One region of the Streptomyces sp. NPDC001493 genome, then DNA from elsewhere that is predicted to be linked to it. Evidence: riboswitches for the same ligand, from Rfam matches in the RefSeq annotation. Region 1 holds a riboswitch; each other region holds the start of a gene.
The links. A riboswitch is a leader RNA that binds a small molecule or an ion and turns the genes downstream of it on or off. The one in region 1 is predicted to bind cobalamin.
Positions count from the first base shown of each region.

Region 2: another riboswitch for cobalamin. It lies ahead of ACWCWD_RS02470 (CbtB domain-containing protein); the one in region 1 lies ahead of ACWCWD_RS32380 (ABC transporter substrate-binding protein).
Region 3: another riboswitch for cobalamin. It lies ahead of metE (5-methyltetrahydropteroyltriglutamate--homocysteine S-methyltransferase); the one in region 1 lies ahead of ACWCWD_RS32380 (ABC transporter substrate-binding protein).

Region 1 covers NZ_JBSFHV010000032.1:39,539-49,384, forward strand. The annotation lists gene ACWCWD_RS32365 (acyl-CoA dehydrogenase family protein) at 1-1,771, shown strand, start outside; gene ACWCWD_RS32370 (acyl carrier protein) at 2,065-2,325, shown strand; gene ACWCWD_RS32375 (beta-ketoacyl-[acyl-carrier-protein] synthase family protein) at 2,322-3,545, shown strand; cobalamin riboswitch at 3,673-3,861, shown strand; gene ACWCWD_RS32380 (ABC transporter substrate-binding protein) at 3,933-5,018, shown strand; gene ACWCWD_RS32385 (FecCD family ABC transporter permease) at 5,015-6,142, shown strand; partial or broken gene ACWCWD_RS32390 (ABC transporter ATP-binding protein) at 6,193-6,945, shown strand; gene ACWCWD_RS32395 (PRC and DUF2382 domain-containing protein) at 7,061-8,077, opposite strand; gene ACWCWD_RS32400 (adenosylcobinamide amidohydrolase) at 8,490-9,164, shown strand; gene ACWCWD_RS32405 (sulfite oxidase) at 9,178-9,846, opposite strand, start outside.
Region 2 covers NZ_JBSFHV010000001.1:631,555-641,400, forward strand. The annotation lists gene ACWCWD_RS02440 (undecaprenyl/decaprenyl-phosphate alpha-N-acetylglucosaminyl 1-phosphate transferase) at 1-733, shown strand, start outside; gene ACWCWD_RS02445 (sodium:solute symporter family protein) at 828-2,342, opposite strand; gene ACWCWD_RS02450 (glucarate dehydratase family protein) at 2,504-3,778, opposite strand; gene ACWCWD_RS02455 (5-dehydro-4-deoxyglucarate dehydratase) at 3,778-4,731, opposite strand; gene ACWCWD_RS02460 (hypothetical protein) at 5,252-5,638, shown strand; partial or broken gene ACWCWD_RS02465 (IS110 family transposase) at 5,661-5,813, opposite strand; adenosylcobalamin (AdoCbl) riboswitch at 6,251-6,397, shown strand; gene ACWCWD_RS02470 (CbtB domain-containing protein) at 6,401-6,616, shown strand; gene ACWCWD_RS02475 (CbtA family protein) at 6,639-7,412, shown strand; gene ACWCWD_RS02480 (tetratricopeptide repeat protein) at 7,567-7,914, opposite strand; gene ACWCWD_RS02485 (pirin family protein) at 8,073-9,038, shown strand; gene ACWCWD_RS02490 (protein-tyrosine phosphatase family protein) at 9,352-9,738, opposite strand.
Region 3 covers NZ_JBSFHV010000018.1:80,962-90,807, forward strand. The annotation lists partial or broken gene ACWCWD_RS24575 (pentapeptide repeat-containing protein) at 1-597, opposite strand, end outside; gene hemC (hydroxymethylbilane synthase) at 1,228-2,160, opposite strand; gene ACWCWD_RS24585 (beta-glucosidase) at 2,833-5,442, shown strand; gene ACWCWD_RS24590 ((2Fe-2S)-binding protein) at 5,576-6,316, opposite strand; cobalamin riboswitch at 6,713-6,927, shown strand; gene metE (5-methyltetrahydropteroyltriglutamate--homocysteine S-methyltransferase) at 7,093-9,411, shown strand; gene ACWCWD_RS24600 ((2Fe-2S) ferredoxin domain-containing protein) at 9,609-9,846, opposite strand, start outside.

The DNA of each region.
Region 1 (9,846 bases):
GGAGGGCCAACTGACCCGCGCCTACGACCGGTTGCGGCTGATCAACCGCTCCCTCGACAGTGCGGCCCGGCTCGCCTCCGACGTACGTGCCCTCACCGCGATGCACGAGTGGCTCGGGCCGGTCGACCCCACCCTCGCCACGGTGGCGGGGATTCACTACAACCTCTTCCTCGGCAGCCTGCTCGACCACGACCCCGAGGGCCACCGCGACCTCTCCGGACCCCTGCACATGGACGAGGTCGGCACCTTCCTCTGTACGGAGGTCGCGCACGGCAACGACGCGACGGAGGTGGAGACGACCGCCACCTACGACCCCGCGCGCGACGGCTTCGTCCTGCGCACCCCGCACGCGGGCGCGCAGAAGTTCATGCCCAACACCAGCCCGGCGGGCGGTCCCAAGAGCGGGCTGGTCGCCGCCCGGCTCGTCGTCGACGGGACCGACCACGGCGTCTTCCTCCTGCTGGTCCCGCTCACCGACGCCGTCGCGGCCCTCCCGGGCGTACGGGTGCGCAGGCTGCCGGCCCGGATGGGGTCGCCGGTGGATCACTGCCTCACCTCGTTCGACGGCTGCTTCGTGCCCCGGTCGGCGCTGCTCACCGGGGTGCAGGGGTACGTCGGGGACGGCGGTGAGTTCGGCAGCGCGCTCCCGAGCCGGCGGCGGCGCCTGCTCGTCTCCATCGCCAGGGTCACCCCGGGCAAGCTGGCCATGAGCGCCTGCGCGGTCGGCTCGGCGCGAGTCGCGCTCGCCGTCGCCGTGCGCTACGCCGGGCACCGTACGGTCGCCGGGCCGCGCGGCACCGGTGTGGTCCCCGTCTACGCCCACCGCACCCATCACGGGCCGCTGGCCGAGGCGTTGGCCACGGTGTTCGCGATGAGTCTGCTGCACCGCCGGGCGCTCGACCGGTGGGAGGCGGGCGCGGGCGAGACGGACCGGGGGGCGGCGGAGCGGCTGGTGGCCGTCGCCAAGGGGTGGATCACCTGGCGGGCCAGGGACGTGATCGTGGAATGCCGCGAACGCTGCGGCGCCCAGGGGCTGCTGGAGCACAACGGGCTCGCCGCGCTGGTCACCGGCATCGAGGGCACCATCACCGCCGAGGGGGACAACCTCGCCGTGCACGCCAAGGCGGCGGCCGAGATGCTGCTCTCGGCCCCGGAGCACGCCGCCGACGGGAAGGCGGGGAAGGCGGGGAACGCAGGGGAAGCAGGGAACACGGAGAGCGCGGGGAAGGTGGAGGAGGCGCCGGGAGACCTCCGGGACCCGGCGTTCCTGCGCGGGCTGCTCGCCGCGCTGGAGGCCCTCCGTTTCGCGCGGGCCCGGTCGCGGATGGGCGCCGCCCCGCCCGGGGACCCGCTCGGCCGCTGGAACGCGGCCTCGGGGGACGCCCTGCGCGGTGTGGAGGCGCACGCGGTGGGGCAGGCGGCCGGGGCGTTCGCGGAGTCCCTCGCAGCCCTGCCCGAGGGGCCCGCGCGCGAACGGCTCGCCGAGGTCGAGCGGTTGTTCCTGCTGCGACAGGTCGGGCAGGGCAGCGGGGAGCTGCTGGCCGACGGGGGGGTGACGGCCGAGCAGGTACGCGCCCTGCCCGGCCTGTACGAGGAGGCCCTGGCCACCGTCGCCGGACACGTCCCCGCGCTGGTGGAGTCGTTCGCGCTGCCGGACGAGCTCTTCGCCGACCGGCCGATCGCGGGGTCCGCCTACGCCGACGCCTACGACGATCCCGAAGGCCCCTGGCACCGGGATTCCGCCCGCCCGGCCCGGGAGGGCGCGCGGTGACCGGTGGAGCGGGCCGCCCGGTGACCGGCGAGGGAGGGAGCGCGGCGACCGCTTCTCGGGGACGCGTCCGACGGGTACGTGAGGCCATGGGCTCACTGGGGGTGAGGGCCACCCTTCTGGCGTACTGGGGAACGGCCTTCGTTGTCTCGATGGGGCAGAAGAAGCCGCAGGTGGGCGTAGAGGAATCGGTTCGCCGGAAGGCGTAACCAGATGGGGCTCAGCCAGTTACCGAGATGGGCCCGATGAACGCGCCCGCCACCCCCCAGGTATGTGCCGAATACAAGAGGAAGATCATGAAGGCCATTCATCCGAAGATCGTCGGCGTGCTGACCGATACGTTCAAGGTGCCCCCGGCCGAGATTCACCCGGAGTCCACGATGGACAGCCTGGAGATGGACTCGCTGGCGGTGGCGGAGTTCGCGGTCATCATCAAGGAAACCCTCGGCATCCACACCCCCGTCGACACCCTCCACCGGGACGCCACCCTCGCGGACATCTCGGAGTTCATCCGTACCGCCTCCCGCCGCGGGGAGCCGGTGAGCAACACCCGATGAAGAGGCCCGAGATCGCCGTCACCGGACTGGGCATGATCACCCCGGCGGGCAACGACACGGCCTCCACCTGGGAGGGCGTGCTCGCCGGGGTGTCCTCGGCCCGTACGGTTCCCGAACTGGAGGGGTGCGCGGTCGACTTCGCCTGCACGGTCACCGGCATCGACCTGGACGACGCCGTCGGCGGCCGGACCGCCTACCGGATGGGCAAGTACGTCAAGTTCGCGGTGCTCGCCGCCCGGGAGGCGGTGGCCGACGCCGGTCTCGACCCGGGCGGCTGGGACGGCGCCCGGGTCTCGGTCGTGGTGGGTACCAGCAGCGGCGGGTCGGCGGCCCTCTCCGAGCAGGCCGTGGTGCTGGACCGGCTGGGGGCCGAGGCGTCCTCGCCCGCGGGCATCCTGCTCACCATCCCCAACATGCCCGCCGCGGAGATCGCGATCCAGCTCGGGGCCACCGGCCCCAGCCTGGCTCCGTGCACGGCCTGTTCGTCCGGGGTCACCGCCCTGTCGGTGGCGCGGGACATGCTGATGAGCGGTCAGTGCGACATCGCCGTCGCCGGGGCGACCGAGTCGATCGTCTTCCCGGTGGCGATGACGGGCCTGGCCCGGTCCGGTGCGGCGGCCCTGCCGGACGGCGACCCGTCGCTGCTCTGCCGCCCGTTCGCCGAGGACCGCGCGGGCCTCGTCATGGGCGAGGGCGCCGCCATCATGGTGCTGGAACGGGCTGAGGACGCCGTGGCCAGGGGGGCGGTCCCCAGAGCGTTGATCGCGGGCACGGGAGCCACCACCGACGCCCACCACCCCACCAGCCCGCACCCCTCCGGCAAGGTGGCCAGGGCGGCTGTCGACGCCGCCCTGCGGGACGCCGACTGGCGCGCCGAGGACGTCGGCCACGTCAACGCACACGGCACCGCGACCCCGCTCAACGACGCCACCGAGGCCGCCCTCATCGCCCGGGCCTACCCGCACCGGCCGCCGGTCACCGCGCCCAAGGGCGTGCTCGGCCACTGCATGGGAGCGGCGGGCGCCATCGAGGCCGCGCTCACCGTGCTGACCCTCCAGCACCAGCTCGTCCCGCCGATCGCCAACCTGGACGCCCCGGCACCCGGGTTCGACATCGACTGCGTCACCAAGGCGCCCCGGCCCGTCGCCGTCCGCCGGGCCGTCAGCCACTCCTTCGGGTTCGGCGGCCACAACGCCGTGATCGCACTGCGGCTGCCCTGACCCGGGAGCCGTGAACAGCGGGGCGCCGCCGGACGACCTCCGGCGGCGCCCCGTCGGCGTACCCGGTCCGGGGCCGTGGCGGTGGTCGTACGGCACCGAACAGGCATCCGGCCGGCGCGGCGGGGCGTGATAGCTTCCCAGTGCCAGTCGCACTCCACACATGGGGTCAGGGAATCCGGTGAGAGTCCGGAACTGACGCGCAGCGGTGAGGGGGACGGGCGGGGCCACGGCCACTGGGAGACCCACGGGTTTCCCGGGAAGGCGCCCCGTCCGCACGAACCCGAGTCCGAAGACCTGCTGGCGCCCTGCGACCCGTACGGGCCGCAGCATTCCGTACAACGGGCCCCGCGCATGGGCCCAGAGACGCCGAGGTACCCCGTGCCCCCCATGGCCGTGTTTCGAAAGCCCCGCCCGTCGGGCGACGCCTGGCACGCGCGCGTGGCCCGATCCGCCCGCCGCGCCGCCCTGCTGACGGCGGGGCTCCTGCTGACGACCGCCTGCGGCGGCACCGGAGACGACGCACCGGCCGCCGCCGGTGCGGCCGTCGACGGATACCCGGTGACGCTCCACAACTGCGGACGCACCGTCACCGTCACCTCCGCCCCGCACCACGCGGTCTCCCTCAACCAGGGATCGACGGAGATCCTGCTCTCCCTCGGCCTCGCCGACCGGCTCGCGGCCACCGCCACCTGGACCGACCCCGTGATGAAGGGCCTGGAGAAGGCCAACGCGAAGGTCCCGAGGCTCTCCGACAACGCCCCCTCCTCGGAGAAGGTGCTGGAGCGGGAACCCGACTTCGTCAGCGCCTCGTTCGAGTCCACCCTCGGCAAGGGCGGGGTCGCCCCCCGCGAACAGTTCGAGGACCTGGGCGTCCCCACCTACGTCTCGCCCTCCGACTGCACCGGCAAGGACAACAGCGGCGACGGCGACGGCGCCCGCTCCACCGCCCTCACCCTGGACAGCGTCTACGGCGAGATACGCGACCTGGCCCGGGTGTTCGGCGTACCGGAACGGGGCGAGAAGCTCATCCAGGACCTGCGGGCCCGCGTGGCGAAGGCGACCGACGGCATCGACGCCTCCGGCACCACCCTGATGTACTGGTTCGCCAACTCCGAGGCCCCGTACCTGGCGGGCTGCTGCGGGGCGCCCGGCATCATCACCACCGAACTCGGCGCGAAGAACGTCTTCGACGACACCCACGAGGAATGGCCCCAGATCAACTGGGAGACCATCGCCGACCGCGATCCGGACGTCCTCGTCATCGGCGACCTCACCCGCAAGTCGCAGACGGCCGAGAGCGCCGAGAAGAAGATCGAGTTCCTGGAGTCCAACCCGGTCACCAAGAACATGGACGCCGTACGGAACAAGCGGTACGTCCTGCTCAGCGGCCAGGCCATGAACCCCACCATCCGCACGGTGGAGGGCATCGAGCGCGTCGCGGCGGGGCTGCGCGAGTTCGGCCTCGCCGGATGACGGCCGACGGCGACCCGGCGGGCGCCCCTGCCGCCGTGCCGGCCGGCACCCGCCCGGTGCCGGCCGACGCCGGCGCCCGGTCCGTACCGTACGGGCGGCGCACCGGCCTGCGGGCCGTGCCCGAACCGCTCCTGTGGGGCGGCGGAACCGTACTGCTCCTGGCCTCCGTCGCGGTGGCCGTCACCATCGGCCCGGCCCGGATCTCCGTCGCCGACGTGTGGTCGGTGGTCGCCGCCCACCTGGGCCTCGGCGAAACGGAGCTGAGCCCGATCCGGGACGGCATCGTCTGGGACCTCAGGATGCCGCGCACCCTGCTCGCGGCCGTCTGCGGCGCCGGGCTCGCGGTGTGCGGGACCGTCATGCAGTCGCTGCTCCGCAACCCGCTCGCCGACCCCTTCGTCCTCGGCGTCTCCTCGGGGGCGTCCACCGGCGCGGTCGTGGTCGTGGTGCTGGGCGTCGGCGGGGGAGCGGTCTCCCTCTCGGCGGGCGCCTTCGTCGGAGCGCTCGCCTCGTTCGCGCTGGTCCTCCTCCTCAGCCACACCCTCGGCGGCACCACGGACCGGGTCGTGCTCTCGGGCGTCGCCGTGATGCAACTCTTCTCCGCGCTCACCTCGTTCACCGTGATGACCGCCGCCGACGCGGAGCAGACCCGCGGAGTGCTGTTCTGGCTGCTCGGCTCGCTCAGCGGTGTCGGCTGGACGGATGTCCAGCTCTGCACCGGCGTGGTGGTGGTCACCTTGGCGATCTGTCTGGCACACGCCCGTACGCTCGACGCCTTCGCCTTCGGGCAGGACGCCGCGGCCACGCTGGGCGTCCACGTCGCCCGCACCCGGACCGTGCTGCTCTGCACCACCGCGCTGCTCACCGCCGCGCTGGTCAGCTCGGCCGGGGCGATCGGCTTCGTCGGCCTGGTGCTGCCGCACGCCGCCCGGGCGCTCGCGGGCGCGGGACACCGCAGACTGCTGCCCGTCACCGCGCTGGCCGGCGCCGTCTTCCTGGTCTGGGTCGACACCCTCGCCAGGACGGTCCTGGACCCGCAGGAGGTGCCGGTCGGCGTGGTCACCGCACTGATCGGGGTACCGGCCTTCGTGCTCGTCCTGCACCGCACCCGGAGGGTCGTATGACCGCCCCCGCCCAGGGACTGCGGGCCGACCGGGTGAGCCGGGCGGCCGGCGGCCGCCTCATCCTCGACGGTGTGACCCTCGCCCCGCCGCCCGGCGCCACCGTCGGCCTGATCGGCCCCAACGGCTCCGGGAAATCCACCCTGCTGCGGGTGCTCGCGGGCGTCCTGCCACCGGACGGCGGCCTCGTCACACTCGACGGCGAACCGCTGGCCGCGACCGGTCGGCGCACGGTGGCCCGGCGGGTCGCCGTGGTCGACCAGCACGCGGCGACCCAGGTCGAGCTGAGCGTCCTCGACGTCGTACGCCTCGGGCGCATCCCGCACCGCCGCGCCTGGTCCGCGCCGGGCCCGGCGGACGACGAGGCCGTCCGGCAGGCCCTGGAACGGACCGGACTGACCGACCGCGCCGGGCAGTCCTGGCACACCCTCTCCGGCGGCGAACGCCAACGGGTCCAGATCGCCCGCGCCCTCGCCCAACAGCCCCGCGAACTCCTGCTCGACGAGCCCACCAACCACCTGGACATCCAGCACCAGCTCGACCTGCTGACCCTGGTCTCCTCACTGCCCCTCACGTGCGTGGTCGCCCTGCACGACCTGAACCTGGCCGCCATGTTCTGCGACCTGGTCGTCGTGCTGGACGGCGGACGGGTGGTCGCGGCGGGCACCCCGCACGAGGTGGTCACCGAGCGGCTCATCGAGGACGTCTACCGGGTGCGCTCCGTGGTCACCCGGGACGGCCCGCAGGGGCGGCCCAGCGTGCGGTTCCTGCCCAGCGTGCGGTTCCTGCCCGCCGCCGGGGCGTGACCCGGGCAGGGCGCGGGGCACGTGAGCAGGGCGCGGGGGCGGAACCGTCACTCCGGTTCCGCCCCCGCGCCCTGCTCGGGTCGGCCCTCGGTCCTGCTCCCGGGACGGCCGGAGGTCAGCGACGTCCGCCCGGCCCGAAATCACCGCCCATGTCCTTGCCGGTGGTGGATTCCGTGCCGTCCGCGTAGTCGATCTTCTCCTTGCGGACCTCGGCGGAGACCTCCTTCTGCTCGGTCACCCGGTCCCTCTCCAGCCGTACCCGTTCCACGGCCACGGCCTCCTTGCGCACGGTCGCGCGCTCGGCGTGCAGGGTCACCTCGACGTCCTGCTCGCCGATGGCGCTCTGCCCGGTCACCTTCTCGCCCGGCGCCAACGGCTCCCGGACCACGCGAACCTCCTCGTGCGAGACGGGCACCGTGCGGGTGACCTCCTCCGTCACGACGTACTTGTGCAGACGGGCCTTCCCGCTCTCGTACTCCTCCGTGCCGACGCGCAACTGCTCCTCGGAGCGGATGAGTTCCTCCTGGCCGGCGAGGTCGGCCTTGGACATGTCGGGGGCGGACCTCGCGCCGGCGCCCGCCAGCGGCCGTGCTCCGGCCGTGGCGTCCGTGTCCCGGTGCGTGCCGGCGCCCGTCATGCCCGTACTCGTCATGCCCGCGGTACCGCCGGTCGCCTTGCCCGTGCCGGTGGTGCGGGCCGCGCCCGCCGCCCCGGCGCCGGCGGCCGCTCCGGCCGCGCCGCCCATCGCTCCCGTGCCGGCCGTCGTCCGGCCGTCCGCGCCCATGCCCGTACCGGCGGTGCTCCTGGGCTTCCTGGTGAGTCCGTAGTGGCGGTAGAGCTCCTCCTCCTCGGCGACGGAGAGATGGGCGTCCGCGTCGACCCGGGGGGCGTCCTTGACGCTCTCCTTCGGGTGCGCCACGTGCAGGTCCGCTCCGACCCGACGGGCTCCGGCGAGCGGGACGAAGCTCTCCTTCATCCCGAACATGCCGGTCTTGACCGTGACCCAGTCGGGCTTGCCGGTGTCGTCGTCGACGTACACGCGGCCGACACTGCCGACCTTCTCGCCCCCGTTGTCGTAGACGGTGAGACCGTCGAGCTCTCCGGAATCCGTGAAACCGTCAGCGGCTGCCATGACCGATGCCTCCTCGCCCGGACGCGTCCTGTGGTGGGTCCACTCAGGTGCGGCACGCCCGGTTCCATCGCGCCTCACCCGGATGGCCCCTGCAACCCACCGGCCATCGGGTGCCCGGCAGGCAGGGGGCCACGCGCCCGCCCCGCCCCGCGACCGCCGGGAAAGGTGACCCGGGCCACCCGTTAGGCCATACGGGTGACGATCCAGGCGGCAGGCGGCAGGCGGCACACCGGCCCGTCCGGAAGCCGGTCGGGAGGCGTATGGCCGGTGTCCGGCGGCACCGGGGGCGCGCGTAGGATCGACCGGCCGTCGTCGTCCGCACCGGTGGGCCGTCCACCACGGCCGGCCGCCGCACACCCCGGGAACCGCCATCGCCTCCGTACCCCTCCCGCGCCCGGTCCCGCAGGGCCGCCTGCGCACCCGGCACGAGGACGGCCACCGGCTGGGCCACTTGGTCTGGCGGCTGGCCCCCGGCAGCCGGGTATGCAGCAGCGCGGTCCTCGGCGGCGGCATCGGCCCCCGCGCCTGGATCCTCAACGCCCAGGTGCCCGGCGGGTACCCGAGGCTCGACCCCGACCGCCACCTCGCGGAGATCGCCGCGGCGGAAGGACTCGACGGACCCGGCGCCGGACTCATGACCGCCGCCGACGTCAGCGCCTACACCGAGGCGTACGACGAGGGCGTGACGGCCACCGTCACCAGCGGCCTCGGCGTACGCGGCTGGGCGGCCGCCCCGGCGCCGGGCGCGGACGCCCCGCTGCCGCCCGGAACGGTCAACATCGTCGTCGTCCTTCCGGTCGCCCTCAGCGACGCCGCCCTGGTCAACGCGGTCGCCACCGCCACCGAGGCCAAGGTGCAGGCGCTCCTGGACGCGGGGCTCGACTGCTCCGGAACCCCCACGGACGCCGTCTGCGTCGCCGCACCCGCCCCGGGCGCCGAGGGCGCGGAACCGTTCGCCGGGCCCCGCTCGCGCTGGGGCGCACGCCTGGCCAGGGCCGTGCACGCCGCCGTACTCGAGGGCGCGCTGCGCCACCTGCGTGACGCACGCGAGCCGAGCCGGCCGGGCGGTGGCGCCTCGCTCGGGTAGATCCCCGCCGCTCTCAGACCACCGTCACCGGGTGGCGTACCACGGCGTCGAAGAGGTACCCCTGCGTGTTGTACGCGGCCGTCTCCGGCTGGGTCCGCCCCGACCGGTCCGTGGCCCGCGCCAGCAGGACGCCCGGCCCGGTACGGTCCGGCACCCAGCCCGCGGACCAGCGCACCCAGCTCCCGGCGCGCGGCTCGTCGCGCAGCCGGGCCCGCCGCCAGCGGACACCGCCGTCCGTGCTGATCTCGACGGACCGGACCGGGGCGCCGCCCGACCAGGACCGCCCGGTCAGCTCGACCCGCCGGTGCGCGGTGAAGGACGCGCCGAGCGGAAGCTCGAAGGCGCTCTTGAGGGTCTGCCGGGTCAGCGGTGCGCTGCCCTCCGCGGGATAGCCGGGTCCGAACAGGCGGTAGAGGGTGGTGTTCCACGGGGACACCAGCGGCTCGGTGCTCACCTCGATGTCGCCCACCCACTTGATGTTGGAGACCCCCACCCACGAGGGCACGACCAGCCGCACCGGGAAGCCGTGGTCCGGCGGCAGCGGCTCGCCGTTCATCTCGTAGGCGAGCAGCACGTCGTCCAGGGCCTTCGACACCGGCAGCGGCCGGCGCACCCGCCCCAGGTTCACACCGTCGGTCACCACCTCCGCGTCCAGACCGCGCGGCAGTACGTCGACGGCGTG
Region 2 (9,846 bases), on a different contig from region 1:
CGCGGCGGTCGACCATCACCCCGGGACGGTGCTGCTGCTCGCCGTGGTGGCGGCCTCCGTCTCCGGCGTACTGCCCTACAACTGGCCACCCGCACGTGTCTTCTACGGCTCCTGCGGATCGCGCTACACGGGCTTCCTGCTGGCGGGCTCCATCCTGCTGCTGCTCGCCGGAGCGCCGTCCGGGAGCGCCGCCTGGGTCTCCGTACCCTCACTGCTGGCGGTGGCCCTCGCCGACCTGGCCCTCGTCCTGCTGTCCCGGCGGAAGGCCGGCCGGTCCCTCCTGGCCCCGGGACAGGACCACGCCGTGCACCGGCTGCGCCGACTCCGTCTGACGCCCCGGGGAGCCGCCGTCACGCTCATCCTGGCGACGGCGGCCTGCACCGCCACCGGCACGCTGATCCACACCGGCGTGTTCCACCCGGCGGTCGGCCTGGCGCTGCCCGCGGCCGTCGCCGTCGCGGTGGTGGCCCTGCTGCGCGTACCGGTGTACACCCCGCCCGCGCCACGTACGGGCGTCCGCCGCAAGCCCACCGGTGCCGGCCTCTCCCAGGAGGCCCCGGTGGCCCCGGCGCCCACCTCGACGCGTCACAGGGCCACCGTGCCCGGCCCCACGCAGCAGGGCGCCCCCGAGCCGAAGCCGGGGACGCCCGCCCGTACCACCGCACCGCACATCGCCGCCACCAGGAAGCCGGCCGAAGGACGCCCGGCGGACCTGGCCGGCGACCGGCGCTGACGTACCTGCGTTGATGTATCAGCGCTGACGCATCCGCGTCGACGAACCTGCACCGCCCCGCCGGCACCGGCGTGACCGGCGCTCGCGGGCCAGGTCAGACCTGTTCCGCCACCGGCTGCGGGGCGGTCTCTCCGGCGCCGGCCTCCGGACCGGAGAGGGCCGCCACCACCGCGTCGGCCTCCGCGTTCGGCTCCGGCAGCAGGAGGCCGAGCGCGGCGTAGACGACGAGCGAGGTGACCAGCGGGGTGACGATCACCGTCGTCTGGGACGCCCCGTCCAGGCCGTACTTGACGAAGAAGTACCCGGCGAGACCGAGCGCCCAGGAGGCCAGGGCCGCCCGCGAGCCGCAGCGGCGGAACGCCGGCAGCAGCCCCAGCAGCATCGGGATGGAGATCGGCCCCATCACGGCCGCGACCATGCCGACGACGATCCCGAGGACTCCGCCGAAGTGGTCGGCTTCGATGGCCACGATCATGGAGACCCCGATGAAGACGACCGTGACCACCCGTGCCGTCAGCAGTTTCCGCTCGTCCGCCGAGTTCCGGAACCCGGGCACGAGGGCGGGCAGGATGTCGCGGGTGACCACGGACGAGATGGCGTTGGCGTCGGAGGACGCCATGGCCATCGTGTGGGAGAACATCCCGGCGAGGGTCAGACCGACCAGCCCCATCGGCAGATAGGTCTGCGCCATCAGCGCGTACGTCTGCTGGGGATCGCTGATGTGGGGCATGAGCACCGGCGCGGCGACGGCGGGCAGCAGCAGCACCGCGGGCCAGACGAGGTACAGGACGGCCGAGAGACCGGCCGAACGCCGGGCCGACTTGGGGGAGTCGGTGGCCATGTACCGCTGCGCCAGGTTCCACATGCCGCCGTTGTACTCGAACAGCTTCACCACGACGTACGCGGTGAGGAAGCCGGCGGTGTACGGACCGACCAGCGGGTCGGTGTGGCCCTCCGGGAGCCGGTGCCACAGGGTGCCCAGACCCGAGATGCCGCCCAGGTGGTCGAGCACCACCCACATCATCGACAGCGCGGCCACCCCCTGGATGACGAACTGTCCGAACTCCGTCAGGGCGTCCGCCCACAGACCGCCGACCGTGCAGTACAGAAGGGTGACGACCCCGGTCAGCAGAATGCCCTGGGTCATCGACATCCCGGTGAAGACCTCCAGGAGGATCGCCACCGACGCCCACTTGGCGGCCACGTCGAAGACCTTCAGCAGCGTGCCGCTCCAGGCCAGCGCCTGCTGGGTGGGGACGTTGTAGCGGCGCGCGAGGTACTCCAGCGGGGAGGCCACCTTGTAGCGCCGCCGCAGCCGGTTCCACCGGGGGGCGAAGAGCCAGGCGCCCACGCCGGTGCCCACGGCCAGCGGCAGGAACGCCCAGACGTACACGGTGATGCCGTAGTCGTAGGCGACCGCCGCGTAGGCGACGAACACGGCCGCGCTGTAGCCGGACATGTGGTGCGAGATACCGGTCAGCCACCAGGGCATCTTGCCGCCGCCGGTGAAGTAGTCGGAGACGTCGCTGACGCGCCGGTGCGACCACACGCCGATGAGCAGCATCACCAGGAAGTAGCCGCCGACGGCGACCCAGTCGAGCCAATGCATGGGCATACCTTCTTGTTGCTGGGACGGGCCCGTCACGGACGGCCCCGTCACCAGGACGGGCTCGTCACGGGGACGGGCTCGTCACGGGGGAGGGTGGGGGAGTCGGAGGCTGTCGCCCCCGGGCGTGCGGGCACCGCGCGGGCGCCCGCACGCGCCCTGGGTCACCAGCGCGGCGACTTGCTCTCGTACGACGGGTCCAGCCGGCGCATGTAGCCGGTGTCGTCCCGGTTGCGCAGACCGCAGCGCAGGTACTGCTCGTGCAGCCTGGCCAGGGCGTCCCGGTCCAGCTCCACCCCCAGGCCCGGGGTACGGGGCACGGCGACGGAACCGGCACGGAAGCCGAGGGCTCCGGGGACGATCACGTCCTCCGCCGGGTCCTTCCACGGCCAGTGGGTGTCGCAGGCGTAGGAGAGGTTCTCCGTGGCGGAGGCCAGGTGGGTCATCGCGGCCAGGCTGATGCCCAGATGGGAGTTGGAGTGCATGGACAGTCCCATGCCGAAGGTGTCGCAGATCCCGGCCAGCAGCTTCGAGCGTTCCAGGCCGCCCCAGTAGTGGTGGTCGGAGAGGACCACCTGCACCGCGTCCTGACGCACCGAGGAGTGCAGTTCGTCGAAGGCGACCACGCACATGTTGGTGGCCAGCGGCATCGAGGCCTCGCGGGCGACCCTGGCCATGCCCTCCTGTCCCGGAGTGGGGTCTTCCAGGTACTCCAGCACCCCTTCCAGGTCGCGCGCCACCTTCAGCGAAGTCTCCACGGTCCAGGCCGCGTTGGGGTCCAGCCGCAGCGGGGTGGTGGGGAACGCCTCGCGCAGCGCCAGGACTGCCTCGACCTCCTGCTCCGGCGGCATGACCCCGCCCTTGAGCTTGATGGCGGTGAACCCGTACTCGTCCACCATGCGCCGGGCCTGAGCCACGATCCCCTCGGGGTCCAGGGCAGCGCCCCAGCCGTCGGGCTCGTGACCCGGGTGCGCGTCCCACTTGTAGAACAGGTAGGCGCTGAAGGGAACTTGCTCGCGTACCGCACCGCCGAGCAGATCGCTCACCGGGCGGCCGACGGCCCGGCCCCGGATGTCCAGGCAGGCCACCTCGAAGGGGGAGAAGACCCGGTCCACCGTGCTGCTGGTGGTGATCATGCCCGTCAGGCCGTGGCCGTCGCTGCCGGAGTCGCTGCCGATCACCTCGGCGATCCTCCGGCGCATCGGACCGGTGGCGTGGACGTCCATGCCGGTGATCGCGTCGGCCGCCGTACGCAGCCGGCGCAGATGCCCCTCGTCGGCGTAGGTCTCGCCGAGCCCGGACACGCCCTGGTCGGTGTGGACCTCGACGACGGCGCGGAGCGCGTACGGCTCGTGGACGCCGACCGCGTTGAGGAGGGCCGGGTCCTTGAACGCCACGGGGGTGATCTCGATGCGGGTGATCCGCAGGCTGTCGCTCATCACAGCACCTCCCCGGCAACGTCACCGGCGCCGCTGACTGCCCCGGCCGTCACCAGGGCGCGGCCCCGCGCGACGATCCGTTCCAGCTCCGCGAGGTGCTCGGGCGTGGGATCGGTCAGCGGCGGGCGTACGCCGCCGGCGTCGAGGCCCCCTTGCCGGACCGCGGCCTTGACCAGGGCGACCGAGTAACCGGGAACCTTCTCGCGCAGTTCGATCAGAGGATGGAAGAAGCCGCCCAGGAGCTGCTGGACGGTGGTGTCGTCCCCGGAGGTGACGGCCCGGTGGAAGGCGAGGGCGATCTCCGGGGCGAAGCAGAACACCGCGGACGAGTACAGCTCGACCCCGATGCCGCGATAGGCGAGCACGGTGCCCTCCGCGGTGGGCATCCCGTTGAAGAACTGGAATTCCGCGCCACCGCACTCGGCGTCCGCGCGGACGGCGGTCACGATCCGGGACAGCAGGGAGAGATCACCCGTGCCGTCCTTGAGGCCCACGACCTGGGGCATCCGGGCCACTTCGAGAGCCGAGGGAACGTCGAAGCGCGCGGTGCCCCGCTGGTAGACGATCACCGGCAGCGAGCCGGCCGCGACCACCTGGCGCACGTAGGCGACCAGCCCGGCCGGCTCTCCCGCCACCAGGTACGGAGGCATCAGCAGCAGCCCGTCGGCACCGGCCTCCTCCGCGGCCCGCGCGTACTGCCGGGCCAGCGGCAGCGAACCGCCCGCACCGGCGAAGACCGGCACCTGACCGCCCGTCGCCTCCACCGCCGTCCGCACCGCCGAGGCGAACTCCTCCACACCGAGCGCGTGGAACTCCCCGGTGCCGCAGGCGACGAACACCCCACCCGCCCCGGCGCGGACTCCGCTCCGTACGTGTTCCGCCAGCTTCGCGGTATCCACCGAATCGTCCGGAGCGAACGGAGTCACGGGAAAGAACAGAACGCCCTCTAGCATGGAGCACCTTTCCGAGTTCATGTATATGAACGTTGGTCAATATGGCGAATCGCTGCACGGAAAGTAGGCGCCGCCGCGCGCCGAGGTCAAGGGTCGTGCGTAGGTCGGTTTCAGACAGGCAGGTGCGAAGCGATCTGCGCGTGACGGCTGCGGGTACGACTTCCGGCCAAGCTTTCGAGAGTGTCGAGATGTTGACCGTGAGCGGGGGGAGTGCAGATGTGCATGCAGCTTGAGCTGGTGTGATGCCGCAGGTTGCCCGTGGTGGGCCGCCGGGGAGGGGTGGGATGAGGGCGCGGGGGATCGTCGTGCCGGCCGCCGTGCGGGCGCAAATCCTCTGGGCGATTTTCAGCCATGACGGGGGCGAGGGTGAGGGACGCCCGGCCTCGGGTGAGCGTGCGGAATTGCTGCGATCGTTCCGCCGGGTGCACAACTGTGCGTGACCATGCACGATTGGGCGCGGCGGGGAGCGTGGCAGGGGGCCCTATGTGGTTCGTCAAGGTGGCGGGTTAGCTTGCCGGTGGTGTCGGCTGGAGAGGGGGATGCGGTGGGAGTGTCAGGCGGAGAGTCGAAGGCGCGCGCTGTTGAAGAGTGGCGGGACGTCTATGACCTGCTGGATGCCGTTCGGCAGCGGCCGAACGCATGGGTGCGTAACGGCTCGTTGCGGGAACTGGCGGTGATGATGTTCGGCTACCACCTCGCTCTTCAGGTCCACGATGCCGATGAGGAGTTCCCGTTTCATCGCGGAAGCGGAGGATTTGCCGCTTGGCTCAGCAGGACCCGTGGATGGTCGATGGCGACTGGATGGGACGCCGCGATCGTGGAGAACCTTCCTTGTGAATCTCCGCTCGACGCCTTCTTCCGGCTCGTGGACGAGTACCGAGACGTCGCAGATCGGCCCGTCTCCTGAGCGCTCGCAGCGTGGTGTTCGGTCAAACAGACCGGGCGGGTTGGGGTTCGTGGAAGGTGCCGTCGCAGAGCATCGCGAAGAGGACGTCGGCTCGTCGTCCCGCGAGGCAGAGGAGGGCTTGGGCGTGGTGCTTGCCCTGGGCGATGTTCTTGTCGAAGTTGGCCCGGGAGGGCGGGCCGCGACCCGGGTGGCCTCACCGGTCAGGTCGTCCTCGCCTCGCCCACGGCACCGATCGCCACATCCACATCGCGAAGAGCCTCCCGACCTGCGGCCGGTCGAGCGGGTGCGGCCGCGGACGGTGGAGCCCGGGTGCTCGGGCCGGCCGTGACCGGGCTGTCCACCCTTCCGCCCGGGCCGGACGGGTGGCGGGGCCGGAACCGCGGCGCGCGACTGGAGATGCCGGCGGCGGGGGAGCCGAGCGGGCCGACGGCGTCGCCGGTGAACCGGCCTCACGCGGTGCGTGGTTCGGTGCGTGGTTCGGTGCCGGTGAGGCGAATGTCACCCGCAAGGTCGTCGCGGAAGGATCTTTTTTCTCAACAGCCGCTCTGAGCAATGGTGTTGAGGAGAGGATGGCGCGACGCCCCATGGCGGCGCCCGAACGCAGGCGCTATGGTCTGACCAGCATGACGACGGCGTAACGGAAGTCCGGTGAGAATCCGGCACGGTCGCGCCACTGTGAACCCGTACCTGCGGGAAGTCAGACCCAACACCGTCGTCTCAGGCACCACGATCGGGACGCGTGTTCCCTCAGGAGGTTCTGCCATGGCACACATTGCCGCACCCTCGACCGGCGTACCCGCCGTCACCCCCATATCGCTGAAGGCGATCGCCCCGTGGGCGGTCTTCTTCGGCATCCTCATGCTCGTCCTGCTGTACTTCGTCGGCGCGGAGCAGGGCGCCACCTCGGTCTTCTCCGGCGAGGCCGTTCACGAGTGGGTCCACGACGGCCGTCACCTTCTCGGCTTCCCCTGCCACTAGACCTCAGGGGAACCGAACTCTCATGAACTCCATATCCGTTCGAGCACTCCTGGTCCGCGGCATGCTCGCGGGCCTGCTCGCGGGCGTCGCGGCACTCCTCGTCGCCTACTTCCTCGGTGAGTCCCGGGTGGACGCGTCCATCGCCCTGGAAGAGGCCCACAACCACGACCACCACGGCGGCGAGGAACTGGTCAGCCGGACGATGCAGGCCACCGGCGGTCTCGCCACCGGCGTCCTCGTCTTCGGCGTCGCCGTCGGCGGCATCGCGGCACTCGTCTTCTGCTACACCCTCGGCCGCATCGGGAACTTCGGCCCCCGGGCCACCGCGGCCCTGGTCGCGGGGGCGGCGCTGCTGACCGTCTACCTCGTACCGTTCCTGAAGTACCCCGCCAACCCGCCGGCCGTCGGCAACCCGGACACCATCGGCCAACGTACGGGGCTGTTCTTCCTCATGGTGGCGCTCAGCGTCCTGCTCGCCGTCGCCGCCGTCATCGCCGGAAGGCGGCTCGCGCCGCGCCTCGGCAACTGGAACGCGACCGTCGCCGCGTCCGCCGGATACGTCCTGCTGATCGGACTCGCGTACGTGTTCCTGCCGTCGTTCGACGAGGTGGGCGCGGACTTCCCGGCGACCCTGCTCTGGGAATTCCGGCTCTCCACCCTCGCGGTCCAGGCCACCCTCTGGGTGAGCTTCGGGCTGATCTTCGGTGCCCTCACCGAGCGCCTGCTGCTTCCCTCGCGGGGGCGGGGCGAGACCTTCCGGGACAGCGCGCACCGGACAGCCGGGGCGGTGGGCTGACCACCCCGCGGCTGTCCCGTACCACGCGTGGGCGTCCCACGCGTGTGCGGCCGGAGAGACTCTCCGGCCGCACACGCCGGCGTCGTACCACCGGGGGTGCCCCGGTCCTCGGCGAGGACCGGGGCGCCGCGACGGCCGCCGCCACCGGGGAAGGTCAGTCGGTGCTGAAGTCGCCGTTCAGGGCGGCGGCCACCCGCAGGTGCGGCGCGGCCTCCTCGTGCCGGCCCTGGCGCTCCAGCGTGCGTCCCAGCAGCAGGCGCGCGTAGTCCTCGACCGGGTCACGCTCCAGGACGATCCGCAGCTCCGCCTCGGCCTTCCCGAGCCGCGCCGAGTGGTAGTAGGCACGGGCGAGCAACAGGCGCGGGGCCACCTGCTCCGGGACCTCGTCGACGAGCCCGCCCAGAATGCGCGCCGCGGTGAGGTACTCCTTCGCGTCGAAGAACAACTGCGCGCGGTTCCAGCGGTCGGCGGCCGTGCCGAACTCGTAGTAGTTCTCGTCCATGTGGTTCCTCCTCTGCCGCCGGCGGGGCGGCCGTTCCGGCCTCCCGCCCGTGTGCTCGCGACAACATACCCCGGTGGTTGAATATTCCACTAAATCGGCGAGGTGACGATCGCGCCACTTACCCTCCGGCCCGGCCGGAGCGCAATAGGTTGACCACCATGAGCAACCTCGATCGCCAGGCCACGCTGTCCGTCTGCGGAGGGCGGGGCTTCGTCGTCGCCGAACCGGTACGTGAACTCCTCACCCCGCGCCACGTACGGCTCGGCGAGTCCACCGAAGTCCGCAGGCTGCTGCCCAACCTCGGCCGTCGCATGATCGGCGCCTGGGCCTTTGTCGACCACTACGGCCCCGACGACATCGCGGACGAGCCCGGCATGCAGGTGCCGCCCCACCCGCACATGGGACTGCAGACAGTGAGCTGGCTGCACGAGGGAGAGGTGCTCCACCGCGACAGCCTCGGAAGCCTGCGTACCGTACGCCCCAGGGAGCTGGGTCTGATGACGTCGGGCCGGGCCATCAGCCACTCCGAGGAGAGCCCGAAGAGTCACGCCAAGTTTCTGCACGGCGCCCAGCTGTGGGTGGCCCTTCCGGAGGCCCACCGCCACGTCGAACCCCACTTCCAGCACCACGCCGGCCTCCCCACGGTGACGGCCCCCGGCCTCACTGTCACGGTGATCCTCGGCGAGATCGACGGAGCAGTCTCGCCGGGCACCGCCTACACCCCGATCGTCGGCGCCGACCTCGCCCTCGCGGCGGGCACCGAGACCCGCCTGCCGCTCGACCCGGACTTCGAGTACGCCGTCCTGTCGATGTCGGGCGAGGCCCATGTCGACGGCGTGCCCGTACTCCCCGGATCGATGCTCTACCTCGGCTGCGGCCGCGACGAACTCCCCCTGCGTGCCGAGTCCGACGCCGGGCTCATGCTCCTCGGGGGTGAACCGTTCGCGGAGGAGATCGTCATGTGGTGGAACTTCATCGGGCGATCCGGTGACGAGATCGCGCAGGCTCGGCAGGACTGGATGGAAGGGCGGGGATTCGGTGAGGTGACGGGATACGACGGCGAGCGTCTGCCCGCTCCGGTCCTCCCGGCCACCCCCCTGAAACCGCGAGGGAGGGTGCGCTGACCTGCGGCGACGGGGCCAGACGCGTCGTCATTGTGGTGAAGTCTCAGTAGTTGCCCGACCGCTTCCTGCGGATGCCACTTCTGGGGCGACGGGGTAGATGGAGGTGTTGGCCCCGCCTGTGGCCGTTCCCGAGTTTGGAGTCCGCGGGAAGGGTTGGCGACCCCATGTTGACCTTGCTGGCGGATGATCAGATTCTCTTTCGAGCTGCTGATTGGCATGTAATGGTTCGTAGTTGAGGGGAAGCATCGCGTGCCGGTTCAGGACCGGTGAGCTCGTTCTTTTGGTCTTGGGGCGATCTTCAACCTCCATATGGTCAGGTAGTGGTGTCCAGGCCGACCAGGAGAGAGGCGACATCGAGGCCTGTGGTGAGGTACTTCTCGAACATCTGATTGTTCAGGGCCCAGGGCGACCGCCTCTCCCGGATGAGCTGGATCGCCGTCATTGCGGACTGGCCCAGCTCGATGAGGGTTTGCGCCACCACCAGGCCGGAGCGGTTGTAGCCGGCGTTGCAGCGGACCAGAACCGTACGTCCGCGCCGCACAGTGTGGGTCGCGGCAGTGGCCAGTTGCTGGACGGCTTCGATCTGCTCGGCGGTGAGCGGGCCATCGGGGATCTCAGTGATCAGATGGCCAACGCCAGGCTCAGGGCCGTGGCCGGGTCGGGTGAACAGGCTGATGACCAGGTCAAACTCAGTACCCACGACCGCAGCGTGGCTCTGCCCAAGAGAGTCGGTCCACTGATGGCCGCCCATCCACAGTCTCGGCGCGACCTCGCTCCAGGGAGTCGACGGCTCAGGTGTGCCCCCGCG
Region 3 (9,846 bases), on a different contig from region 1:
ATCGGCCCCGCGCAGATCGGCACCCCTGAGCCGGGCCCCGAACAGGTCCGCGCCCCGGCGATCCTTCTTCCTGCCCGGTATCTCGGCTCGCACCAGCTCGCTCGTTCGCAGCAGCAGTACGTTCGCCTCAGCCCGGTACGCCGCCACGTCCAGGCCGAGGAGGGTGTCCACGTCACTGAGGGTCAGACGCTCGATCTTCTCCAGCTCCGCCCGGACCTGGCGGTGGACCGGCCGGGCAGCCGGGCGGGCGAGCGCCTCGCAGAGGTACCGGAGCAGCTCGTGGAACTGCCGCATGACGGGGAGGGCGGCGAACATCTGCCGCGAACCGTCCGGGTCCTCCCGCCAGTTCTGCCCGGCGAAGGTGACCTGCGAGACCTTCTGTCCCGCGCCGAAGCAGTCGTACACCGTGCACCCCTGAAAACCCGCGGGCCGCAGCCTGTCGTGGACTCCGCAGCGGAAGTCCTGCTGGAGGTTGGGGCAAGGATCCCCGACCTCCTTGTCGATCGCGAAGTCAGTCGATCGGGAGAATGCCAGCGCGACACAGCACAGACCGAAGCAGTTCGCGCAGTCGGCCCGCAGGGCGGGGGTCTCGGACAAGGTGGGTAGCCTCCTATGCTGTCGGCCCCGGTACGGCTCCCGATCGGACGCGCGGCGGTGCGCAAGGGCCCCGCACCGGCAGGTCGAACCTACCGTCTGAAGTTTTGTCCCTGGAGCGGACCACTGATGATGGATCCCGAAGGTCCAGGGGGACCAGGGCTGTTGATCACGGCGTCGCGCCGGGGAACTCCGAGACCCCGACGGCCGAGCCCGGAGGACCAGTGCTACCGCGGCCCCACCATGGTCACCTCACGATTCCAGGACCGCGACGGGGCGAACCGGCGGCCAAGACGCGGGAGATGGCCGACGCCTTCTCCTCCCCGGAAGTGGTTCACCTCCGGTCGCGCGGCAAGCGCGCGTGTTTCCCCATGTGCTTCCCTTCCCGAACGGTTCACCTCCGCTCGCGCGGAGAGAGCCCTTCGAGCGAGCCGTTGCCACACCCTCCAACCTGCCTGCGCCGACGACCTGTCATCGCTTTCCATGCGGAACGAGCTCGGCCGGTCCGGACCCGTCCACGCGCCCGCCCCCTCTCGGCGTGTGCGCGCACTGCCGTCCGAGTGCGTACCGGGACGTACCGGGCGTACCGCCGAGCCAGGGGTCGTAGGACGACCGCGGAGAGACCCCGTGCGCTCAGAGCCGAACGGTCGCCTCCAGGATCGCGGCTGCTCCCTGGCTCAACAGGTCGGCGGCGACGCGGAGTCCCAGTTCCTCCGGTTCGCCCGCCGGGCCCGCACCGTCCGCGGTGATCTGCGTCGTCCCGTCCGTGGACGTGACGGCGGCCGACAGGTGGAGCAGTCCGTCCGCCGCGATCCTCCCCCACGCCCCCACCGGTACGGAGCAGCCGCCGTGCAACTCCGCCAGCAGGGCGCGCTCTGCTCGTACGCATGCGTCGACCTGGAGGTCACCGGTGGCCGCGAGGAGCCGGGCGGCCGGCGAGTCGGTGCGGACCTGGATTCCGAGTGCGCCCTGCCCGGGGGACGGAGGGAAGAGGACCGGGTCGAGGACCTCGTGGATCGCGGACGACAGCCCCAGCCGGTTCAGTCCGGCCGCGGCGAGTACCACCGCGTCCAGCGTCCCTTTGGTGGTCCTGGCGAGACGGCCGGGGACGTTCCCCCGGATCGGCACCACTCGCAGATCGGGCCGGAGGGCGAGGAGTTGAGCCACCCGCCGGGGCGCGCCCGTACCTACGGTCGCACCCTCGGGAAGTCCGGCGAGGGTCGCACCGCACAGGACGTCCCGTACGTCTTCACGCGGGCCGGGGGTGGTGAGGAGCGTCGTTCCCCCGGTGACGCCCGTGGGGAGGTCCTTGAGGGAGTGGACGATCACGTCGATCTGTCCGGTGACCAGCGCCGCTTCCTGGTTGGTGGAGAACGAGGAGCCGCCCGTGGTCCTGGCGACCTCGGCGAGTGTGGGTGTCACCCGGTCCTGATCGCCGCCTTCGAGGATGATCTCCCGTTTGAAGGAGACGTGGGGGAACTGCCGGGCCAGGGGCGCTAGCCATGCGCCGGCTTGCGTTCTCGCCAGCTTGCTCGCCCTGGAGCCGACCCGTACCACTTCGCCCATGCGGGTCAACTCCCTCAGGTTTCGCGACTGTTCGCCTGTCGGCCGGTTCGCTCGTCGCCCTGGTCGCCTTTTCGAGAACGAGCCTACTTGCCCCGGAACCATGCGTTTTCCGACAGCTTGTCACCGAAGAGGAGTTCTGTGACCGCCGCCTCGGACGCGTCCGCGAGGCCGCGGCCGCCTACCGGTCGGCGGAGGCTGCGGCACACCGCGGGAGCGCGGGTGGGACTCCGGGCGTCACCCGCACGGGCACCCGGAGTCCCGGCACCCGGCTCCCGGTACCCGGCTCCGCGCCTTCACCGAATGAACGGCCCAGCGGGCCTCCGCGCCACCATGGAATCCCACCTGCCGCGCGGGCATCGGGCCCCGACGGGGCAGTACACAGCCCGCTCACAGAAGAACCCGCAGACGCGATCCTTCAAGAAATAAACCCGATCGGCGCCCGAAAAGACCTGCGTACCGAAGTCTTGACGGCATATGCAACCCCGGCTGAGACTCACGCCGTACTCGCATCGAAGCGAAGAGCGACACCGGCACGTCAGGGCCGGTGTCGCGACCCCGCTGGGTGCGTCACGCCCAGAGCCGGGTTGCGGGACCCGGCTTTCCACGCCGCGTCCGCCGGGAGACCCGCACTCCCGAGGCGCGCGGCACACCCTCACCGGAAGGGCCACAGCCATGTCAGGCGACCCGCTCCTCACCGCGTCCGAGCCGCAGTCCACCACCGCCGAGCACACCCGCCGCGCCATCCTGCAGAGGCTGGGCGGTACCGCCGCCGCCTTCGCCTTCATCGCCGCCGCGGGCCCGCTCTCCTCCTCCCCCGCCGCAGCGGCATCGCCCACCACCGGCGCTTCCCGCACCCGCGACAGCCGCGTCGCGGCACTGCTGCGCAAGCTCACGCTGGACGAGAAGCTCTCCCTCGTCCACGGCGCGACGGACCCCCAGCGCCTCGGACAGGCCGGTTATCTGCCGGGCATCAGCCGCCTGGGCATCCCCGAGCTGCGACTCACCGACGGGCCCGCGGGGGTCAACGTGGCGCGGTCCGCGACCGGGCTGCCCCCGGTCTCCACGCTCGGGGCGACCTTCAACCGCGAACTCGCCCGGGAGTACGGCGCGGTGATGGGCCGTGAGGGGCGGGCGCTGGGCATGGACGTGCTGCTCGCCCCGCAGATCGAGCTGTCCCGCTCGCCGCTGTGGAGCCGCAACAAGGACCAGTCCGGCGAGGACCCGTACCTCAACGGCGTCATCGGCGCCGCACAGGTCCAGGGCATCCAGGCGCAGGGCATGTTCGCCCAGGCGAAGCACTTCCTCGCCAACAACCAGTCCGTCGGGCAGAACACCTCGGACTTCGTCATCGACGAACGCACCCTGCACGAGATCTACCTGCCCGCCTGGGAGGCCGTGATCCAGGCCGGTGTCGCCTCGGTGATGGCCGCGTACAACCACATCAACGGCGAGTGGAACGGTTCCAGCGCCGCCACCCTCACCGACATCCTCCGCGGCGAGCTGGGCTTCGAGGGCTTCGTCACCTCCGACTGGGGCGCCACCCACAGCACGTCGATCGCGGCCGGCCTCGACATGCAGATGCCCAACGGCAGTTACTTCGGCGACCCGCTCAAGGCGGCCGTGCTGAACGGCAGCATCCCCGAGTCCGCGGTCGACACGGCGGTCGGCAGGCTGCTCGGCCGCTACGACGCCTTCGGGCTGCTGGACGGCAGCCGCAAGAAGGCGCCGAAGGCCGTCGACGTGGCGGAGGGTGCCCGCGTCGCCCGTGAGGTCGCCACCCAGGGCGCCGTCCTGCTCACCAACAACGGCGGGCTCCCGCTGAGCGGGGCCGCGCTGGCGGACCTGGCGCTCATCGGACCGACCGCCGGGCAGGTCGCCGTCACCGTCGCGGGCGAGCGCGCCTACGGCTTCGAGGACCGGATGGTCGGCCCCCTGGACGCCCTGCGCCGTACCGCCCGCAACGCCCGGATCGGGTACGAGGTCGGTCTGGACCTCACCGGCAGGGCCGTCCCCGCCTCGGCGTTCCCCTCCGGCCTGACCCGTACGGACGCCTCCGGCGCCACCTCCACCGACCACACCGTCGACTTCACCGGCGCACACGCCTTCGACGCGGGTACCACCGCCACCTGGACCGGCACCCTGGTGCCCCCGTCCACCGGCGAGTACGCCCTCAAGATCCAGGGCTGGGGCGCCTCCCTGTCGCTCTCGCTCGACGGCACCCAGATCGCCACCGCCGCCTCGGTCCGCGACGCGTTCACCCGCAAGTGGTCCAGCATCGTGCCCACCACCGACGGCCTGGACAACGGCCAGACCACCGGCGTCCTCACCGGCGGCCGCTCCTACCAGGTGAAGATCACCGCGACGGCGTGGGCCGAGACTGTCGCCGACCGGGGTCCGGTGCAGGTCCGCTTCGCCTGGGTCACCCCCGAGCAGGCCGCCGCCGACGTCAAGGCGGCCGTCGCCCTCGCCCGCCGGGTTCACACCCCCGTCGTCTTCGCCTTCAACGGAACGGGAGGAACCGTCGGTTCCACGGCCGAGACCGGATCGCTCGCTCTCCCCTCCCACCAGGACGACCTGATCACGGCCGTGGCGAACGCCAACCCCCGCACCGTCGTCGTCCTCACCGTGGGCGGCCCCGTGGAACTGCCCTGGCGCAAGAAGGTCGCCGCGATCCTGCACGCCGGATACACCGGCCAGGAAGGCGGCTGGGCCGTCGCCGACCTGCTCCTCGGCCGGGCCAACCCCAGCGGACGCGTCATCGTCACCTACCCGGACAAACTGACCGACCACCCTGTCCACGACCCCGCCCACCCGGAGCGCTACCAGGGTGTCGATAACGTTGTCAGGTACAGCGAGGGCGTCTTCACCGGCTACCGGGGCTTCGACAAGGCCGGCGTCACCCCGCTCATGCCCTTCGGCCACGGCCTGTCCTACACCCGCTTCGGGTACAGCCACCTCTCCGTGGAATCCACCCGGGACGGCGGCCTGAGCGTCTCCTTCACCCTCACCAACAAGGGCCGGACCAGGGGGGCCGAGGTTCCTCAGCTCTACCTGGGCTCGCCCCAGGGCGCACCCGTCGAACTCCCCGTACGCGCTCTGGCCGCCTTCGACCGGATCGACCTCGCGCCCGGCGCCTCCCGGCGTATCACCCTCAAGGCGACCGCGCGGCAGCTCTCGTACTGGGACACCGCCCGCTCCCACTGGGTCCGCACCACCGGCCGCAGGAACATCTACGTCGGTGCGTCGTCCCGCGACATCCGGCTGACCGGCACCGGCCGGTAGGCAGCCCGACGGAGCCCGTCCCCTGCCTCATGGCCGCACGGGGACGGGCTCCGTCCTGCGCCCCGCACGGGCTCCGTCCCGCGCCCCGCACCACGCGGTTCGGCCTGCGGCCGGGAAGCAGCCGGGGTCGGCGTCAGCGGGCCAGCGCGCAGTCCCCGCACAGGGGGCCCCTGCGGTCGGGGGCGGCGCGGTAGATGAGGCAGCAGCTACGGCGCCTGAAGGCTCCGCCGTCGGCCGTGGTCGCGGTGGAGCGCAGCGGAGGGCGTGCGAGGAGGAGCGAGGTCAGGGTGCGGGTGCGGGCGGCGAGTTCCGGGCGGGAGGCCGCGATCATGGTCGCCGCCCCGTTGAGGGCCGAGGCGGTGTTCCCCCACAGGATGTGCCGGGATACGGAGAACTCCCCCACCATGTCGGCGAGTTCGCGCAGCGGGCCGTCCAGCAGGCGGGTGCTGAGTTCGTCGGCGAGGTGCTCCGGGGATCCCGCCGGGCCGTCGGCGACGGCGCTGTCGGGCAGCGAGAGGGGGATCGGTCCGCCGATCACGGGCTGCCATCGCAGCTCGGTGAGGCCGGGGGCGAGGACTCTGTCGTGCAGCACCGCGGCGGCCAGGGCCGGGGAGATCAGCCGGGCGGCCAGCCCCAGATGCGCGACGGAGGCCGCGACGCGCTGTTCCACCGAGCCGGGTGGCCGGCCGCCCGCCGCGGCCAGCCGGTCTCCGACCGCGGCGACTCGTGCTTCGACCAGCGGGCGGGACATCGGCTGCCAGGGGCCGTCGGGTTCGGTACCGAGCGGATGGATCCGGAGCGCGAAGAACGGGCCCAGGACGGTGACCGACTCGCTCAGGGCCGTCGCCGTGGCCGTATCCGTCGTATCCGTCATGCGGATACCGGCCCGGTGGCGGAACGGCGGACCGGTGCGGCGACCGGGGTGTCCCGTGGGGAATTCCGTCGGAACGCGGGCGGCATGCTCACGGTTGGCTCTCTCTTCGGGATGGCGCGTCCCTCGCGAATGCGGGCGGGATGAGGGCTCGGGTGTCCGACTCGCCATCTGCCGGTGGCGAGCTCACGGTGGCGCGATCGTGCTGGAATTCCACCGGCTTCCTCGTGCCATCACTCCGCGGAAAACATATGAGCGGTCCGTCCACCCGGTCAACCGCACCATTCCGGCCCCTCGCACGGCCAGGGGCCCCGCCTCACGTTCCGGACCGCCTCACGTTCCGGACCGCCTCACGTTCCGGAATGTGAACGGAGGTGCGCCGCGTCGACTTCCACCCTCTACCCTGGCGATGCAGCTGGTTCGCCCTGTCCGCCAGGCAGGCGCGTCGTAAGAGGGAACCCGGTGGGAATCCGGGACTGCCCCGCAGCGGTGAGTGGGAACGACCGCCGTCATACGCACTGGGTCCGGTGGGACCTGGGAAGCGACGGCCAGTAGGAGTCTGCACAGCAGACGCGCCCGCGAGTCCGAAGACCTGCCCGTTGCCCGCACACGACCATTTGTGTGCGGATATCCCGGTGACCTCGTGGGCGGGTCGGCGTACACATCGGATGGACCGTCACGCCCGTGCGGCGTACCGGGATCCGTCCGGTTCCGTCATTCCTTCGCGTCCGCGTCCCGTTCCCGGGGTGTTCAGGAGTCATCTCGCGAAGGAGATTTCCGTGACAACGAAGTCCGCAGCCGCGGCAGCACGATCCACCGTGTACGGCTACCCCCGCCAGGGCCCGCACCGGGAACTGAAGAAGGCCGTCGAGGGCTACTGGAAGGGCCGGATCACCGCCCACGAGCTCCGGGAGACCGCGGCCGGGCTGCGCCGGTCCAACTGGCAGCAGCTGGCATCCGCCGGTATCCAGGAGGTGCCCACCGGGGACTTCTCGTACTACGACCACGTCCTGGACACCAGCGTCATGGTCGGCGCCGTCCCGCGGCGTCACCGCGCGGCCGTGGCCGCCGACGCGCTCGACGGGTACTTCGCCATGGCGCGGGGCACCCAGGACGTCGCGCCGCTGGAGATGACCAAGTGGTTCGACACCAACTACCACTACCTCGTCCCCGAACTCGGGCCCGACACCGTGTTCACCGCCGACTCCGGCAAGCAGGTCTCCGAGCTGGCGGAAGCCCTCGCCCTCGGGCACACCGCCCGGCCGGTGCTCGTCGGCCCGGTGACGTACCTGCTGCTGGCCAAGCCGGCCCCCGGCGCACCCGCGGACTTCGAACCGCTCACCCTGCTGGACCGGCTGCTTCCGGTGTACGCGGAGGTGCTCGCCGATCTGCGGGCCGCCGGTGCCAGGTGGGTCCAGCTGGACGAGCCCGCCCTCGTCCAGGACCGCACCCCGGCCGAACTGGACGCCGTGGCCCGCGCATACGGTGAGCTGGGCGGTCTCGCCGACCGGCCCGAGCTGCTCGTGGCGTCCTACTTCGACCGGCTCGGGGAGGCTCTTCCCGTCCTGGCGAGGGCCCCGATCGAGGGGCTGGCACTCGACTTCACGGGCGTGGCCGCCGCCAATCTCGACGGACTCGCCGCCATCGGCGGGCTGCCGGGCAAACGGCTGGTCGCGGGGGTCGTCGACGGCCGCAACGTCTGGATCAACGACTACGAGAAGTCGCTCTCCGTCCTCGCCACTCTGCTCGGTCTCGCGGACCGGGTCGACGTCGCCGCGTCCTGCTCCCTGCTCCACGTCCCGATCGACACGGCACCCGAACGGGACATCGACCCTCAGATCCTGCGCTGGCTGGCCTTCGCCCGGCAGAAGACCGCCGAGGTCGTCACCCTCGCCAAGGGCCTGGTTCGGGGCACCGCGTCGATCGCCGGAGAGATCGCCGCCAACCGTGCCGACCTCGCCTCCCGCTCCGCCTCCCCGGTCACCCGCGACCCCGCCGTACGCGCCAGGACCACGGCCGTCACCGCCGCCGACGGCCGGCGCTCCCAGCCGTACGCCGAACGCGCCGCCGCCCAACGCGCGCACCTCAAGCTGCCGTTGCTGCCGACGACGACCATCGGCTCGTTCCCGCAGACCGACGAGGTACGGACGGCACGCGCGGACCTGCGGGCCGGCCGCGTCGACACGGCCGGTTACGAGGAACGGATCCGGGCCGAGATCGGCGCGGTCGTCTCCTTCCAGGAGAAAGCCGGGCTCGACGTGCTGGTGCACGGCGAACCCGAACGCAACGACATGGTGCAGTACTTCGCCGAGCAGCTCACCGGCTACCTCGCGACCCGGCACGGCTGGGTCCAGTCCTACGGCACCCGCTGCGTCCGGCCGCCGGTTCTGGCGGGCGACGTCTCCCGGCCCGGTCCGATGACCGTGCGCTGGACCTCGTACGCGCAGTCGCTCACCGCCCGTCCGGTGAAGGGCATGCTGACCGGGCCGGTGACGATGCTGGCCTGGTCCTTCGTCCGGGACGACCAGCCGCTCGGGGAGACGGCCCGGCAGGTCGCGCTCGCGCTGCGGGACGAGGTCGCCGATCTGGAGGCGGCCGGTACCTCGGTGATCCAGGTGGACGAACCCGCCCTGCGCGAGACGCTTCCGCTGCGGTCCGCAGACCGGGCCGCGTACCTGGGGTGGGCGACCGAGTCCTTCCGGCTCACCACCGGCGGCGTACGGCCGGGTACGCAGATCCACACGCACATGTGCTACGCCGAGTTCGGCGACATCGTCCAGGCCATCGACGATCTCGACGCCGACGTCATCAGTCTGGAGGCGGCCCGCTCCCGCATGGAGGTCGCCCGCGAACTCGCGGCCCACGGCTACCCGCGCGAGGCGGGACCGGGCGTCTACGACATCCACTCCCCGCGTGTTCCCAGCACGGAGGAGGCCGCCGGACTTCTGCGGGAGGGCCTGAAGGCGATTCCCGCCGAACGGCTGTGGGTCAACCCCGACTGCGGCCTGAAGACCCGCGGCTGGACCGAGACCCGGTCGTCCCTGGAGAACCTGGTCGCCGCCGCTCGTACGGTCCGCGGCGAGCTGTCCGGATCCTGACCCGGGGAGCAACGGCGGGGCCCGGGAGCAACGGCGGGGCCGGGACGTCTCGGGCGTCCCGGCCCCGTCGGCCCGGCTCGCGTCGGACGTGCGCGGGCCGGGGCGAATCCCGACCGTTTCCCGCCGCCCGGGCCGCTTCCGGGCGGGCGGGCGGGCGTCCTCCCCCGCCGGTCGGCCGTCCTCCGCCGGGGCCGGTCCTACCGGAGGCCCCGGCGCCCGGGAGGTTCGAAGGTGTAGAGGTCGAGGATCTCCGGGCGCGGGGCCACGCCCGGCCCTCCGGCACGTATCCAGGAGGCGATGTCCTCGGTCGCGTCGGGGTCGTTGACCAGTCCCAGCCAGACGGGCCGGGCTCCGGCGGCCCGGCCCTCGGTGGAGGGCTGCACGACCACGACGTTGGCCTGGTCGCAGACGTCCAGACAGTCCGATATCCGCACC